DNA from 4 places in the Sinorhizobium sp. P24N7 genome. Region 4 is predicted to be linked to each of the others. Evidence: riboswitches for the same ligand, from Rfam matches in the RefSeq annotation. Region 4 holds a riboswitch; each other region holds the start of a gene.
What was found. Region 4 has a riboswitch for cobalamin ahead of ACFHWW_RS19655 (ABC transporter substrate-binding protein). Riboswitches for the same ligand answer to the same signal wherever they lie in the genome.

Region 1 (3,618 bases), on a different contig from region 4:
GTCGAAAGCGGGCCAACCTTGTTCCTGCCCTATAGCCAGACGTATCTGCCTGGATATCTCGCTTTGAGACGGCCGGAGTTCCGCGCCTATTTCGAAGAGAATCATGTGCAATTGCCGCTGGAGAAGGGCGATGTCGTGTTCTTCAACCCGGCACTTTTCCACGCCGCGGGCAGCAACCGGTCTGCGGGAATCAAGCGTGTGGCCAATCTTCTGCAGGTATCCTCCGCCTTCGGCAGGGCGATGGAAACGGTGGATCGCGATCACATGTGCGCCGTGCTCTTTCCGGCTCTGAAAGTCCTTGCGGCCGGCGGCAAGCTCAAGCAGGACGAAATTGCCCATGCGGTTGCCGCGTGCGCCGAAGGCTATTCATTCCCGACCAATCTCGATCGTGATCCGCCGGTTGGCGGTCTGGCGCCCAGGACGCAGGCGCAGCTGATGCACGAAGCGCTTGCCGGTGAATGGAGTGCCGAGGCGTTTGCCGAGGCGTTGGCCGATCAGGCGGCGAGAAAGCTAAGCTAAACCACCTGGCTCAATGTACGGTCACGAAGCCATATTCACCAACATATCAAAGGGAGGAACAGGATGAGCACGGACCACGCCCGTTTGGACGGGAAGATCGCCATCGTGACCGGTGGCACGCAGGGGCTCGGTGCCGCTATCGCCGCACTCTTTGCCGAGCGTGGCGCCGCCGGCGTCGTCATTTGCGGGCGCAACGCGGCGAAGGGCGAGGCGAATGCTGCCGAGATCGCCGCGGCGACCGGTTCGAAGGTCGTCTACGTACCGGCGGATCTCGAGCGGGTGGAGGATGCCCGTGCGGTCGTCGCTGCTTGCGACCGCACTTTCGGCCGTGTCGACGCGCTGGTCAACGCCGCGGCGATCACGGATCGCGGCACGATCCTCGACACCAGCCCGGAACTCTTCGACCGGATGTTCGCGGTCAATGTGCGGGCGCCATTCTTCCTGATGCAGGAGGTGATAAAGGTGATGCGGCGGGAGAAGACGGAGGGCACGATCGTCAATATCGGTTCCATGTCGGCGAAGGCGGGCCAGCCCTTCATCACAGCCTATTGTGCGTCGAAGGGGGCGCTGGAGACGCTGACCAGGAACACCGCCTATGCCGTCCTGCGCAACCGGATACGGGTCAACGGCCTCAACATCGGCTGGATGGCCTCGGAAGGCGAAGACCGGATCCAGCGCGAATATCACGATGCGCCTGCGAACTGGCTGGAAAAGGCGGCGGCGAGCCAGCCCTTCGGCAGGCTCGTAGACCCGGCCGAGGTCGCGCGTGCCTGCGCCTATCTCTCATCGGCAGAATCCGGCCTCATGACGGGTTCCGTCATCTGCTTCGATCAGTCGATCTGGGGTGCCTATGACGCCTCGCCTCACCCGGAGGCACCGCTCTGAAGCTCCCCTCTTGCTCGCCTTGCGTTTCGAGGGGAGCTGTGGCCATATGCCGCCGTCAGGTGCCCGCGAAATGCGGGAGAATCGGGAAGCCGGTGCAGTTCCGGCACGTGCCCAACGCTGTGACGGGGACGTTCTCGCCAGGTTGGTCTGAATCTTTTCAGACCTTTGCCACTGAATCTTCACGTGATTCGGGAAGGCGGCGCGAACGGATGATCCGAAGTCAGAAGACCGGCCTGGCGAGATAGACCGGCCCCGCGCGGACGGCGGGAGGTTTCCGCATTGTTGGGGATCGAACGATGCTGCCTGACCAGAACGGCTGCCTTGCGGCGGCCGGAGCTTTTTCGCCGGACGAGCGCGCCGCCGTCTATCGTGCCATAGAGACCCGCCGCGACGTGCGCGACGAATTCCTGCCCGAACCACTGCCTGAGGATCTGGTCGCGCGACTGCTCGCTGCGGCGCACCAGGCGCCGTCCGTCGGCTTCATGCAACCTTGGAACTTCGTGCTCGTTCGTCGGGACGAGACGCGGGAGAAAGTCTGGCAGGCATTCCGGCGCGCCAATGACGAGGCCGCAGAAATGTTTTCCGGCGAAAGGCAGGCGAAGTATCGCTCGCTGAAGCTCGAAGGCATTCGCAAGGCGCCGCTCAGCATTTGCGTGACCTGCGACCGGACGCGCGGCGGAGCGGTCGTCCTGGGCCGCACCCATAATCCGCAGATGGATCTGTACTCGACCGTTTGCGCCGTCCAGAACCTCTGGCTTGCCGCACGCGCCGAGGGAGTGGGCGTCGGCTGGGTCAGCATTTTCCATGAGAGGGAGATCAAGGCGATTCTCGGAATTCCGGAGCATATCGAAATCGTTGCCTGGCTTTGCCTGGGTTTCGTCGACAAGCTGTACCAAGAGCCGGAACTCGCCGCGAAGGGCTGGCGGCAGCGCTTGCCGCTCGAAGATCTCGTTTTCGAGGAAGGCTGGGGTGTCCGTTAGATCACGATGTTAGGGTTGATCTCAGGCCTGTTGATATTCTAGATACCCGACGCGGCTTGTTCGATACCCTCATTCCTATGCTTGTCACAGGAATCCAGCCAGACCAAGTCCTTGGGCTGAAAGAACGCTTCCCGCGCCGCAGACGCGGCGCTGCTGGATCCCTGTGACGAGCACAGGGATGAGGTGAGGAGAGAGTGCGGTCCCTCGGCGCGCTTCATAAACCGTGAAGATAGCGAGGCGACACGACAGGTCCCGGGTCACGCCCGTATACAGCGCCCCGCTCCGCTTCGATGTAGTGGCCGCACATCCCGGTCCCTCATTCCTGAGCTTGTCACAGGAATCCAGCCAGACCAAGTCCTTGGGCTGAAAGAACGCTTCCCGCGCCGCCGACGCGGCGCTGCTGGATCCCTGTGACAAGCACAGAGATGAGGGTCGAGAGGGTGCGACCCCTCGGCGCGTTTCATAAACCGTGAAGATAGCGAGCGCGGAAGCTCCCGCCCGTATACAGCGTCCCGCTTCGCTTCGATGTAGTAGCCGCACATCCCCGGTCCCTCATTCCTGTGCTTGTCACAGGAATCCAGCCAGACCAAGTCCTTGGGCTGCAAGAACGCTTCCCGCGCCGCAGACGCGGCGCTCACCTCATCCCTGTGACGAGCACAAGGGATGAGGTGAGGAGAGATTGCAGTCCTCCGAAAAGTTTCCCACAGCGCCGCGCGTCTTACCGGACGCGCAAAGGTCGCTGCTTAACGGGCTCTGGATCAAGAATATGCGTGATTCCAGCAGAATGCTCGCAACGGCGCCTGTCAATTGTCCTGCAGCGGCTGGTATCGCGGCCCAAGCGGATGCTTGAGGTCGATCGCGCTCTCTTCCTGCGGAAGGAAAGTCGGACCGACGATGCGGACCTTGTTTTTGGTCGGGTCGTAGGGCCGCTCTTCTATCGGCTTGGGCGGCGCCTTTCTCTCGCTGCCGATGGTAATGACCGATGGGCTGACGGCGGTGAGCTTTCCGGCAGAGCCTGTCTTTTGCCTGTTGGCATCCGTTGCGGAATCCGGAATTCCGCAGCCACAGATGCCCGGTGAGCCGACACCGCGCGCCCGGTAGGCAAAGGCCGTTGGGAGGTCGGTGTAGGGTCGGCCGGTCGTTGCCGAAACCATCCGGTCCGCTTCTTCCGTTGCGAGCACATGGTAGTAGAGCTCCGTCTCCGCACCCGGGCAGCGCGCGCGGCAGAGATCGG
Region 2 (3,618 bases), on a different contig from region 4:
GGCGCAGCACGTCGTGCTTTGAGATGACGCCTTTGAGCTTTTCGACGAAAGCAGCAGGGTCGGCTATGGAGCCAAGCTCTACGACGAAGCTGTCGAACTCGTCATGATCATGCTCCTCGCCTGCCTCATGCTCCATCTCGTGGTGAGACTTGCGGTTGACAATATCGCCCTCCGTCCCCACTCCGAGCCCGAGCAGGATGGCGGCGGCTACCTCGCCGTTCCTCGCCTCGATCATCGTCGGCTTGCGGCTGATGCGGGAGGCCACCTCTTCGCGTACGGACTGCAGCCCCGCGGCGTCGATAAGGTCCGTCTTGTTGAGAACGATGAGATCCGCGGCGGTGAGCTGATCCTCGAAAAGTTCTTCAAGCGGGCTTTCGTGGTCGAGATTATCGTCGCCGACGCGCAGCGCGTCTACCTTGTCGTGATCATCGGCAAAGCGGCCCGCGGCGACCGCCGCACTATCGACGACGGTGACGACGCCGTCGACCGTTACCTCGCTGCGGATGTCCGGCCAGTTGAATGCGGCGACGAGCGGCTGCGGCAGCGCCAGTCCGGAGGTTTCGATGACGATATGATCCGGCCGGTTCTCCCTCTCGAGCAGCTTCGTCATGGTCGGGATGAAGTCTTCGGCAACAGTGCAGCAGATGCAGCCATTGGTCAGTTCGATGATGTCCTCTTCCGAGCAGGCTTCCGCTCCGCAGCCCTTCAGCACATCGCCGTCAACCCCGAGATCACCGAATTCGTTGATGATCAGCGCGATGCGCTTGCCGTCGGCATTCTGCAGCAGGTTGCGGATCATCGTCGTCTTGCCGGCACCGAGAAAGCCGGTGATGACGGTAGCCGGTATTTTGCCCTGCGGCGCCCTTGCGAGTGTCATGAATCAACCCTTCATTTTCAGCGGCAGTCCGGCCGCGACAAAGTAAACTTCTGCGGATTTCTCCGCCACGATCTGGTGGAGCCGGCCGGCGTGATCGCGAAAGTCGCGCGCCATCCGGTTTTCCGGGACGATCCCGAGACCGACCTCATTAGAGACGAAAACGAGTCGCGAGCGCGCCGCGGGCAGAAAGGCGGCGAGCGCGGCGAATTCGGCGGCCATGTCGCGCTCCTCCATCATCAGATTGGTCACCCACAGGGTCAGGCAGTCTATGAGGACAGCCCGGCCGGGCTCATCGATGCGGCGAAGCAGCCCCACGAGATCGAGCGGTTCTTCGTGGGTGGTCCAACCCTTCCCCTGCCGAGTAGCCTGGTGAAGGGCGATGCGTTCCCGCATCTCCTCGTCGAAGGCCCGGCCGGTCGCAAGATAGTGCATCGGAGACCCGGTGGCCTCGACGAGTTTTTCCGCGAAGGTGGATTTTCCCGAACGCGCGCCGCCAAGCACGAGGATCGGGCCGAGATTGGAAATGTCCATACCGCCTGCCCTAGAGAAGGCTATAGCGGCAACGGCGCGCGCCGAGAACGCGTTGGATCGAAGACCTGTGAGCCACGTCAACCTCCGTGCTGGCATCGGGGAGCATCTCCCCTCGGGCGGAATGCCCTGACGGATGGCAGGTCTCCTGGCTCACGGCGTCACGATCCTCATGGCCGCACGTTCGACGAACCGGCTCGGCCCGAAAAACGATGCGGCAAAAGACCGAACGGGCTCGCCTCGCCTTCCCGGCGTTTGCGGCATCGCGAAAGGCGGACGATTCGTAGAAGAAGAGGCGTCCTGCCTGGCTCATCGCAATGCCACGCCAGTGGCTTTTCCGACATGCCGCCAAACTTCACGAGACTGCCCCATGCAGCGCGTGGAAATCCGGCGGAATGCCCGATGGCGAACCCTGACCGTTCTACAGTCGCGGGGTCGGCTGCGATAAGGGCGCCCGGCGTGGGTCCGCCCCGTCGCATTCCCATTTACTCCCTCGCCCCACCTCGGCACGAGGGAACCATCCATACTGCGTTAATTATGAAGCGGCGGCGGCAAAGTCAATCGACGGCCTGCGACACCGGGACCGCCGATTACGGCAGATATGCGCTTTCGCGCCGGCTACCCCGAACGGGTAGGCAGACACTTCCGGCCCGGCCATGATAAGAATGAATGCTTGGGGTCCGGCGACATTGTGTCGATCCGGTTATCATTCACGTTCATGATCCGCGGACCACGTCGGCCGCAGGAGATCATCGTGGAGGGTGCGATGTTTCACTTGCGTCGTGCCGCAATCGCTGCTTTGGGCGCAGCGTTTTACGGTTCCATGCCGACGATTGCCGCCGAACCGGTTGGAGAAGCGGTCCGGATCAGGACGGTCGTCACCGGCAGCGGCGGGCCGCTCGTGGAGCGGGACGCTGTTCACCGGGACGAGCGAATAAGCACGTCCAGATCTGGGCTCGGCCAGTTCGTGTTCCGCGACGGCAGTAAATTGGCGGTGGGGGCAGGCTCTTCCGTCGTCATCGACAAGTTCGTCTTCAACGATTCGAAATCGGTGCAGCAACTCACCGTCGCCGCCGCCAAAGGCACGTTTCGTTGGATCAGCGGAAATTCGAAGCACTCGGCCTATCAGATCTTGACGCCTGCCGGAACGATCGGCGTACGCGGAACCGTGTTCGACTTCTACATCGGCAACGACGGAACGACGGCGATCGTTCTCCTGGAGGGCGCGGCCCGGTTCTGCGGCCCGGCGGGATGCCAGCAGCTCACCCGACGCTGCGATTGCGTGATCGCAAAGCGCGACGGCACCATGACGGACACGCACAAGGCCGGTCGCCGCACACTGGCGACACTCGGAAACCGGAAGGCCTTGCCCTTTCTTTCGGGCGACCAAAGACTTTCTGCCTCCTTCGGCGGCATGAGCGGCAGTTGCGGCATTTCGGCCGCTATCGAGATCAAGCCGACCACGCCGGAACGGGCACGGCCGCCCGAAAAAGCAAGCCCGCAAAAGGCGCCCCGCCCGGGCAAGACGCCCAGCAACGAGCCCGGCAAGCGTGGCCTCGACAAGGGGAAGAAAGGGCAGGACACGGGCAAGAAGGGACAGGACACCGGCAAGAAGGGCCAGGATAGCGGCAAGAACGGGCAAGTGGACACAGGCACGAAGAAGGGCCGCGGTTAGAGCACTCCCAGGAAAAATGTGTAATGGTTTTCCGTCCGGAAGTGCGTTGGATCAAATGGTCTCTCTATTCGGCGGATCTGGCTTCGTCTGCGAACGGCAAAGGTTCACCGGCAAAGTGGTCTGTCCGGCGTCCGATGCGGCGGTAGAAATCCGATAATCCCCCGCACAGAGCCGGAGCCTTGAGCTTTGCGGCATTGACGAGCTCTCTGCGGGGCCGTGACCTTAAACGCATCGCCCCGATCAACTGTTCATGAATGCGCTGCAGCTCGGAAAACTCGGCCGAAGCGGCCATATGCTCGTCACCGACCACGGCGAATACCCGCGTTCGCGTGCTCTTGCCCTTCAGCGCCAGCGCCCCCGCCTCCAGCACGGCGCACCGTTCGCCCAGATCCGCCGTCGTCTCGGATATCAGAATATCGAAGCCGACGTCCTTGCAGGCAGCCTCGATCCGGGCGGCGACGTTGACCGCGTCGCCGACGGCCGAATAGTTGAAGTGCATCTCCGCTCCCATATTGCCGACGCAGGCAAGCCCGGTATG
Region 3 (3,618 bases), on a different contig from region 4:
CATGCCGGGCGCCTCGATGACAGCGCCGGCGGTCTCCGGGCGCTCGATGGCAAGACCGGTCAAAGCTTCGATCTCTGCCGCGTCGAGCCCCCCGGGCCTCAGCAGCCGCAGCTTTCCGTTCTCGACCTTGACGATGGTCGATTCAACGCCGATCGCGGCCGGGCCTGCGTCGAGGATGAGCTTCAGCCTGGAGCCGAGATCCGCCTGCACATGGGCCGCACTGGTGGGACTGATCTTGCCCGAGGTGTTGGCGCTCGGCGCCGCCAAAGGCCGCCCGAATCGGGCGATCACCCGACGCGAGAACCCGTCGGGCATCCGAATTCCGAGCGTATCGAGACCGGCGGATGCGAGCGTGTGTACGGTGCTTTCCCGCCGCTGCGGCAGGATCAGCGTGAGGGGGCCAGGCCAAAAAGCCTCGGCCAAACGTCTCGAAACCGGATCGAAGGTCACATGCGCCTCCGCCATCGCCAGATCGGAGACGTGACAGATCAGCGGATTGAACCGCGGCCGCCCCTTCATCTCGTAAATGCGGCTGATCGCATCGGGGGTCGTGGCATCGGCGGCAAGGCCGTATACGGTCTCCGTGGGGATCGCCACGGGTTCCCTGTCCGAAAGAACTGCGCAAGCCGTCTCGATTGCCCGCTCCGGTTCGATGCGCGTGTCGATGATCTCGGCCATGGCGTTCTGATCCTTTCCGTCGCTTCCTTAACGGAGCGATTGCAAAAACAGAACGATTTTCTTGGTCAAAGGCTGCGAATGATCCGCCGCAAGGCTTCGTCGCGTGCGCCGAGCATCAGCACGTTCTTCAGCGCCACCTTCGGATCCTGCGTCCGGAAAATCAGGCCGTTGCCGCGCACGTTGCGGTTGACGACGATCCGCTCTTCGCCGGCATCGGGCTCGATCGCGACGGCGAAATACATGCGCGAATAGCCCGGCTGGATCCGGTCGAAGAAATGGGTCTCGTTCCCGAGGTCGCAGAAGAAGTTCGCGAGATAAAAGGACCAGGTGATCTCATGTCCCTTGGCGAGGCAGGTTTTCGCGGCGGTCACGTGGCAGTAGCCGAGATGCGGACTGTTGGCGAGCGTGCGATGGAAGACCATCTTCGGGAACTGCATCGAGGCATGAAACCCGTTGATTCGGCTGTGGGTCGTCTCGCCCGCCGTCGTCAGCTTCCGCGCCGTTCGCTGCGCAACCTCGGCATAACTGAGATACTGACGCTCGTTCGCCATCCACCGGCGTCTGTCGATCCGGCCGGTCCGCAGGAACTCGGTGTGAGCCTTGGCTTTCGCCGGTGCGGCCGCCTTGTCGGCAGCGTCGTAATATCGGAGTTTTGCCATGGGCGTCGTCGCGCCATCCTGTCCGAAAGCGGGTTGATGGTAGCGAACGTAAATCATCACAGTTAACGAATTGGTTCGTTTGCGGCCGTGCGGGCATCGATCAGACCTGGTGTCGGTGGGCCGTGTCGTAAAATGGCCAGTCGCCTTCGCGCCATGAACGGCGCTGCCGAAAAATCCGCCGGCTGCGCGGAGATTCACCTACTTCCTTGTTTGTTATGGATAATATCCGTCTGCCAATCGAGCCGATTGCGCCGCGAATGGCTGTCGTCTTTCTGGAATCGGATGTCGTCTATTGGCAGTTGCCGGACCGGCCCTCAGGCTTAGATGAGGACACTCAAGGTGCTGCCTCGAAGGGAAGGCGGAGAATTGGGAAGCCGGTCAAATCCCGGCGCTGCCCCCGCAACGGTGGTGGAGCGAACAGCCACGGCAGAAGGCCACTGGACACAGCGTCCGGGAAGGCGCCGGGCAGGTCCCTTGCGGACAGCTCCAGAGCCCGGAAACCAGCCTTGAAGCAGAAACAGACCGTAGCTGGTTGCGGCGGGCAGCCGGATCGGAGCCAATTGCGTTGCGGGTCCATGCGGCCGGCGCGGGTTCCAGTCCTGCCTCTCCGAAACGGCGGAAAACGAGGATAAGGGCATGGAAATTCAGACCGAAATGCTGCGCAAGCTGAAGACCCGTCGCGAAGGCTACAGCCTCGACCGCGCCTTCTACGTCGATCCTGATTATTATCGCCAGGACCTGGAGCAGATCTGGTACAAGGATTGGCTGTTCATCGGCCATGATTGTGAAGTCCCGCGGCCGGGGAACTATTTCACGGTGCAGGTCGGCGATTACCCGGTCGTTATCGTTCGAGACAGACAGGGCGCGGTCCGGGCACTGCACAATTCGTGCCGCCATCGCGGCTCGCGCGTCTGCACGCAGCAAAAAGGCTCATCCGCCAAACTCGTCTGTCCCTACCACCAGTGGACCTACGAGCTCGACGGCCGCCTGCTCTTCGCGCGGCAGATGCCCGAGGGGTTCGACCCGGCCGAGCACAGTCTTAAGCCGATCCACTGCGAAACCGTCGGCGGTTACATCTTCATCAGCCTTGCCGAACAACCAATGGACTTCCGGCCGTTCCGCGAGACGGTCGCGGGCTATCTCGCGCCGCACCGCCTCGGGGAAACGAAGGTCGCCTTCGAGAGCACGATCGTCGAGAAGGGCAATTGGAAGCTGGTCTGGGAGAACAATCGCGAGTGCTACCACTGCGCCGCCAATCATCCGGAACTCTGCCGTACCTATCCCGAAGCGCCGACCGTCACCGGTGTCCAGGGGGCGATGAACGACCCGGAAATCGGCGCCCATTGGCAGAAATGCGAGGCGGCGGGCCTTCCGAGCGCTTTCAGGATCGCGCCCACCGGCCAGTTCCGCATGACGAGAATGCCCCTGATCAACGGCGCCGAGAGCTATACGATGTCCGGACAGAAGGCCGTACGCAGGCAGCTCTCCGCCGGGCTCGACGCCGATGGCATCGGCACGCTGCTCCTCTTCCATTATCCGACGACGTGGAACCACATTCTGGGCGATCATGCGATCACCTTCCGCGTTCTGCCGCTCGGGCCGGAACTGACGCAGGTTACGACCAAATGGCTGGTCAACAAGGATGCGGTGGAGGGCGTCGACTATACGATAGACGAGCTGACGCACGTCTGGACGGAGACCAACGACCAGGACCGGCAGATCGTCGAGGAAAACGCGTTCGGGATCCGCTCGCCGGCCTATGAGCCGGGTCCATATTCGGCCGAACACGAGGGAGGCGTCATGCAGTTCGTCGAGTGGTATTCGAGCTTCATGCTGGACCGCCTTCAGGGCGGGGCCGCGCACCTCTCGCGGGTGGCATGACCATGGAAATGCCTCGCTCCTTTCACCATTTCGACGAGCTCGATCCCTGGAGAGACCGTCAGCACATGCTGGAGTGCACGTCGGCCGTAGCCGAGGCCGCCGACGTGATGACTTTCACCTTCCGCTCCGACAAGCCGGCCTGGTTCCGCTACCTGCCCGGGCAGTTCGTGACCCTCGAACTGCCCGTCTCGGCCGAGTCGGTGATGCGCACCTATACGCTGTCATCCTCGCCCTCGCGCCCGCTTTCGGTCGCGGTCACGGTCAAGGCGCAGCCGGGAAGCATCGGCACACGCTGGATGTTCGACAATCTGAAACCGGGCATGATGCTCAAGGCGTTCGGGCCGCTCGGCGATTTCAGCTTCGTCCGTCATCCCGGTGAAAAGTATCTCTTCATTTCGGC
Region 4 (3,618 bases):
ACCAGGACGAAAGCGACCAGCGCGCCGATGAAGGCGCCGAGCGGCAGCGTCAGCATCCCGGCACCCACACCGAGGATGGCGACGCTGACCGCCCCTGTCGAGGCGCCGGCGGAGATGCCGAGTATATAGGGATCGGCGAGCGGATTGCGCAGCAGCGATTGCAGCACGGCGCCGGAGAGCGCGAGCGCCGCCCCGCAGGAAGCGGCCACGACCGCCCGGCTCAGTCGGTAGCTCCAGATGATGCCCTCGTCGATCGGGGCCAGCGGATAGCCGGCGTTCCACAGCCGATTCGCGACCGTCTGCGCAACGGTCTTGAACGGGATCGCCGTTTCGCCGATCGCAGCGCCCATCCAGAGTGCCGCGAACAGGATCACGAGCGCGGCGATAGCCGCGCCGACGCGCCCCGTCCCCGTTCGCCCGGCCAGGGTCAGCACGCGGCTCACTTGCCCAACCCACCCTTGGAAGCCGGCCCAGCCTTGGGCGCAAGTCCGGCCTCGGCGATGGCATCCGCCAGCGCTTCGATTCCTTCGATCGTGCGGATCGTCGGGTTCATCGCCTGCGCATCCATGTCGAACACATAGCCTTTGGCGACTGCCGGCATGAGGCTCGCCACGGGATCGGTCTTCAGGAATTCGAGTTTGGCGTCGAGGCTGTCCAGCGGGTAGCGTCGACGCTCCATGGAGCCGGCAACGATCATGGTCGGCTCGGCCTTGGCGATGGTTTCCCAGCCGACCGTCGGCCATTCGTCTTCAGTGTCGATGATGTTTTCGATTCCGAGCGCCGCCATTATGTAGCCGGGTGCGCCGTTCCTGCCGGCGACATAGGGGTCGGCATCGGCAGCGCTGGAGAACCAGAAGACCGCCGAGAGTTTGCCCCCGGCCGAGGCGACCTTGGCGCGCGCCGCCTCTTCTCGGCTTTTCAGCTCGGCTACGACCTTCTCGCCCTTGTCCTGAACATCGTAAATCTGCGCCAGCTCGCGAATTTCCCGATAGACGAGATCCATGGTGAAGACCTGCCGGCGCACGCCGTCGCTCGCCGCCGAATTCTCCTTGCCGGTGCAATCCGAAGGCGATGTGTAGACCGGAATGCCGAGCTCCTCGAACTGCTCCGGCCGCGCGACCACGCCTTCCGGGCCGACCTGCCATTGAAATTGCACCGCCACCATGTCCGGTTTCTTGGCAACCACGCTTTCGAAGCTCGGATCGTTGTCTGCCAGGCGCTCGACCTTGGCGTTGACCTCCTCGTAACCTTCAAGGACGGGGCCGACCCAGAGGGCGGTGCCGGCGACCTTGTCCGCAAGGCCGAGCAGATAGAGGATTTCGGTGCTGCTCTGGCCGATCGAGACGGTGCGCGTCGGCGTCTTGTCGAAGGTGATCTGCCGACCGCAGTTTTCGAGTGTCAGCGGATAGGTCGTCTCGGCAGCGAAGGCGGGACGGTCAAGAGCCGCTACGCCTGCGGAAAAGGTGATGAGACCCGCAATGAGCGGTCGTTTCCAAAAGCTGTTCATGAATAGTCCCCGAATGTGAGGCCGCTATACGGCCGTGATCGTCAGCCTGCCGATCGGGTTTGATCGGACGAGTGACGGCTCGACCTCGGGGAAACTGATGAAAGCGTGCGCCGCAAGGCGCGAAAGATGGTCATGGCTTGCTCCTGTTCCGGGCATCCCCGCCCGTGACGTTGGATCTGATTTGACGGCAGGTCTCCTGGCTCGCGGACAGAAATCGCTCATCTGCCTTCCCGCGCAACGCGCGCAGTGGCTGGCGCCTGGGCGCCACGATGAACGACGATCCGCTTACAGTTGCGGGGGCAGCCACGGTTTTGGTCCCTCTTGGGTCGTCCGCACCGTGTTCCCTATTAATCCCCTCCACCTCACGGGTAGGGGAACCGTCAGGCTCAGTTAATTTAGAATGCAGCCGCCGGTCAAGGTGAAACGCGACGCCGCGGCGTAGGGGTTCAATATGTTATGTTATTACACTCGTCAACAGAAAGTTACGTAATAACATTTCACAAGGGCCCCGTACTGTTCCTTCAACCGGTGCCGCCAGATCGGCATCGGCCATTATGGCTTTGGGCCATCGCATGGCCGCAGGACGATTGGTTCCCGGCTTTGCGCCGCGAGCTCGCGGCAGCCGCCGGCGTCGCAAAGCGTCCAGCCGGAGACGGTCGCTCCGGAGGCGGCCAGGACCAGCTCGGGAAGCGGCGGCAGGTCGGGCGTCCAGACCCACCAGCGGCCCTGGCGACGGGCATTGTCTCCCGGCTCCATTCCCGCACCCGAACCCTGCACGCGCGCCTCCTCGAGAACGAGACCATCGGCCGTGACGGCCCAACGCTCCTGCCATTCGGTCTTCTCGACCGAATGGGTCCAGCCGAGGGTGAAGACACCCGCAGCAACGGCGACAGCCTTGCCGCCGATGATGCAGGCAAGCGCGCTCATGCCGGTTTCGCCGTCTGCCGGCCAGCCTGGCGGGCGCGCCGCCAGATCACGAAGGCGAAGAGCGCGGAGAGTGCAAAGCCGACTTCATCGGTGATCGGCAGCGCCGCCAGCAACGTGAAGGCGGCCGCGGCCGCGAGCACCCGCTCGAAAACCCCGAGCCGGACTGCGGCGAAGCCCACCACGGCGGCACCCCAGAGCGCGATCGCCAGACCGGTCTTGACGACGATATAGGCGACGGCAGCCGGATAGCCCACCGATGCGGCCATCGCGCCGCCATCCTGCAGCATCAGCGCCGGCGAATAAACGGCCATGAACGGGATGACGAAACCGGCCGCCGCCACCTTGATCGCCTGGATCGAGATCTTCAGCCCGCTTTCCCGCGCGATCGGTGCTGCCGCGAAGCGGCAAGCGCCACCGGTGGCGTCAGATCGGCAAGAATCCCGAAATAGAAGACGAACATGTGGCTGACGATAAGCGGTACCCCGAGTTCCAGAAGCGCGGGCCCGGCGATCGACGAGGTGATGATGTAGTTCGGGATCGTCGGTATGCCCATGCCGAGCACGAGGCAGGTGACCATGGTCAGAAGCAGCGACAGAAACAGGCTTTTGCCTCCGACCGAGACGATGAACTGGCCGAAGGTATTGGCCGCTCCGGTCAGCGTCATCGTACCGATGATCACGCCGACGAGCGCGCAGGCGATCGCCACCGGAAGGGCCGTCTTGGCCCCTTCGGCAAGGGCGTCGCGACATATCACCAAGGTCTCCCGGCCGCCCTTCAGGAAGGCGTTGCCGGCAATCAGCAGCGCCAGCGCTGCGACGATCACGCCGATGCCGAACTGGAAGAAGGCGGCCGCCACGAGGCCGAGGCCGACCCAGAAGATGATGCGTATGACACCGGCGGGAAGGCCGAGCGCGAGCGAACTGCCCAGGATCAGAAGGCCGGTGAAGGCCAGGCCGACCGTACCGGCGAAAAGCGGCGTATAGCCGGAGAACAGCAGCCAGACGAGCGCGGCGAGCGGCAGGATCAGATGCCATTGTTCGAGGATTGCCGCCTTGGCCGAAGGCAGCTGGTCCCTGGGCAGGCCGAGCAGCCCGTACTTGCCGGCTTCGAGATGGACCATCCAGAAGGCGGACGCGAAATAGAGGATCGCCGGTATGACCGCCGCCTTGACGATCTCGTAATAT

Region 1: another riboswitch for cobalamin. It lies ahead of bluB (5,6-dimethylbenzimidazole synthase); the one in region 4 lies ahead of ACFHWW_RS19655 (ABC transporter substrate-binding protein).
Region 2: another riboswitch for cobalamin. It lies ahead of cobU (bifunctional adenosylcobinamide kinase/adenosylcobinamide-phosphate guanylyltransferase); the one in region 4 lies ahead of ACFHWW_RS19655 (ABC transporter substrate-binding protein).
Region 3: another riboswitch for cobalamin. It lies ahead of ACFHWW_RS14350 (aromatic ring-hydroxylating dioxygenase subunit alpha); the one in region 4 lies ahead of ACFHWW_RS19655 (ABC transporter substrate-binding protein).

Annotation. Positions count from the first base shown of each region.
Region 1 covers NZ_JBHMIW010000024.1:25,184-28,801, reverse strand. The annotation lists gene ACFHWW_RS30695 (phytanoyl-CoA dioxygenase family protein) at 1-519, shown strand, start outside; gene ACFHWW_RS30690 (SDR family oxidoreductase) at 583-1,404, shown strand; cobalamin riboswitch at 1,445-1,656, shown strand; gene bluB (5,6-dimethylbenzimidazole synthase) at 1,701-2,384, shown strand; gene ACFHWW_RS30680 (DUF2865 domain-containing protein) at 3,188-3,618, opposite strand, start outside.
Region 2 covers NZ_JBHMIW010000025.1:39,016-42,633, reverse strand. The annotation lists gene cobW (cobalamin biosynthesis protein CobW) at 1-877, opposite strand, end outside; gene cobU (bifunctional adenosylcobinamide kinase/adenosylcobinamide-phosphate guanylyltransferase) at 881-1,408, opposite strand; cobalamin riboswitch at 1,526-1,942, opposite strand; gene ACFHWW_RS31270 (FecR domain-containing protein) at 2,172-3,080, shown strand; gene cyaD2 (adenylate cyclase CyaD2) at 3,145-3,618, opposite strand, start outside.
Region 3 covers NZ_JBHMIW010000007.1:200,710-204,327, forward strand. The annotation lists gene ACFHWW_RS14340 (L-threonylcarbamoyladenylate synthase) at 1-678, opposite strand, end outside; gene ACFHWW_RS14345 (DUF6656 family protein) at 744-1,337, opposite strand; cobalamin riboswitch at 1,658-1,861, shown strand; gene ACFHWW_RS14350 (aromatic ring-hydroxylating dioxygenase subunit alpha) at 1,974-3,218, shown strand; gene ACFHWW_RS14355 (2Fe-2S iron-sulfur cluster-binding protein) at 3,215-3,618, shown strand, end outside.
Region 4 covers NZ_JBHMIW010000011.1:5,314-8,931, reverse strand. The annotation lists gene ACFHWW_RS19660 (iron ABC transporter permease) at 1-443, opposite strand, end outside; gene ACFHWW_RS19655 (ABC transporter substrate-binding protein) at 440-1,507, opposite strand; cobalamin riboswitch at 1,676-1,904, opposite strand; gene ACFHWW_RS19650 (DUF1850 domain-containing protein) at 2,060-2,434, opposite strand; partial or broken gene ACFHWW_RS19645 (TRAP transporter permease) at 2,431-3,618, opposite strand, start outside.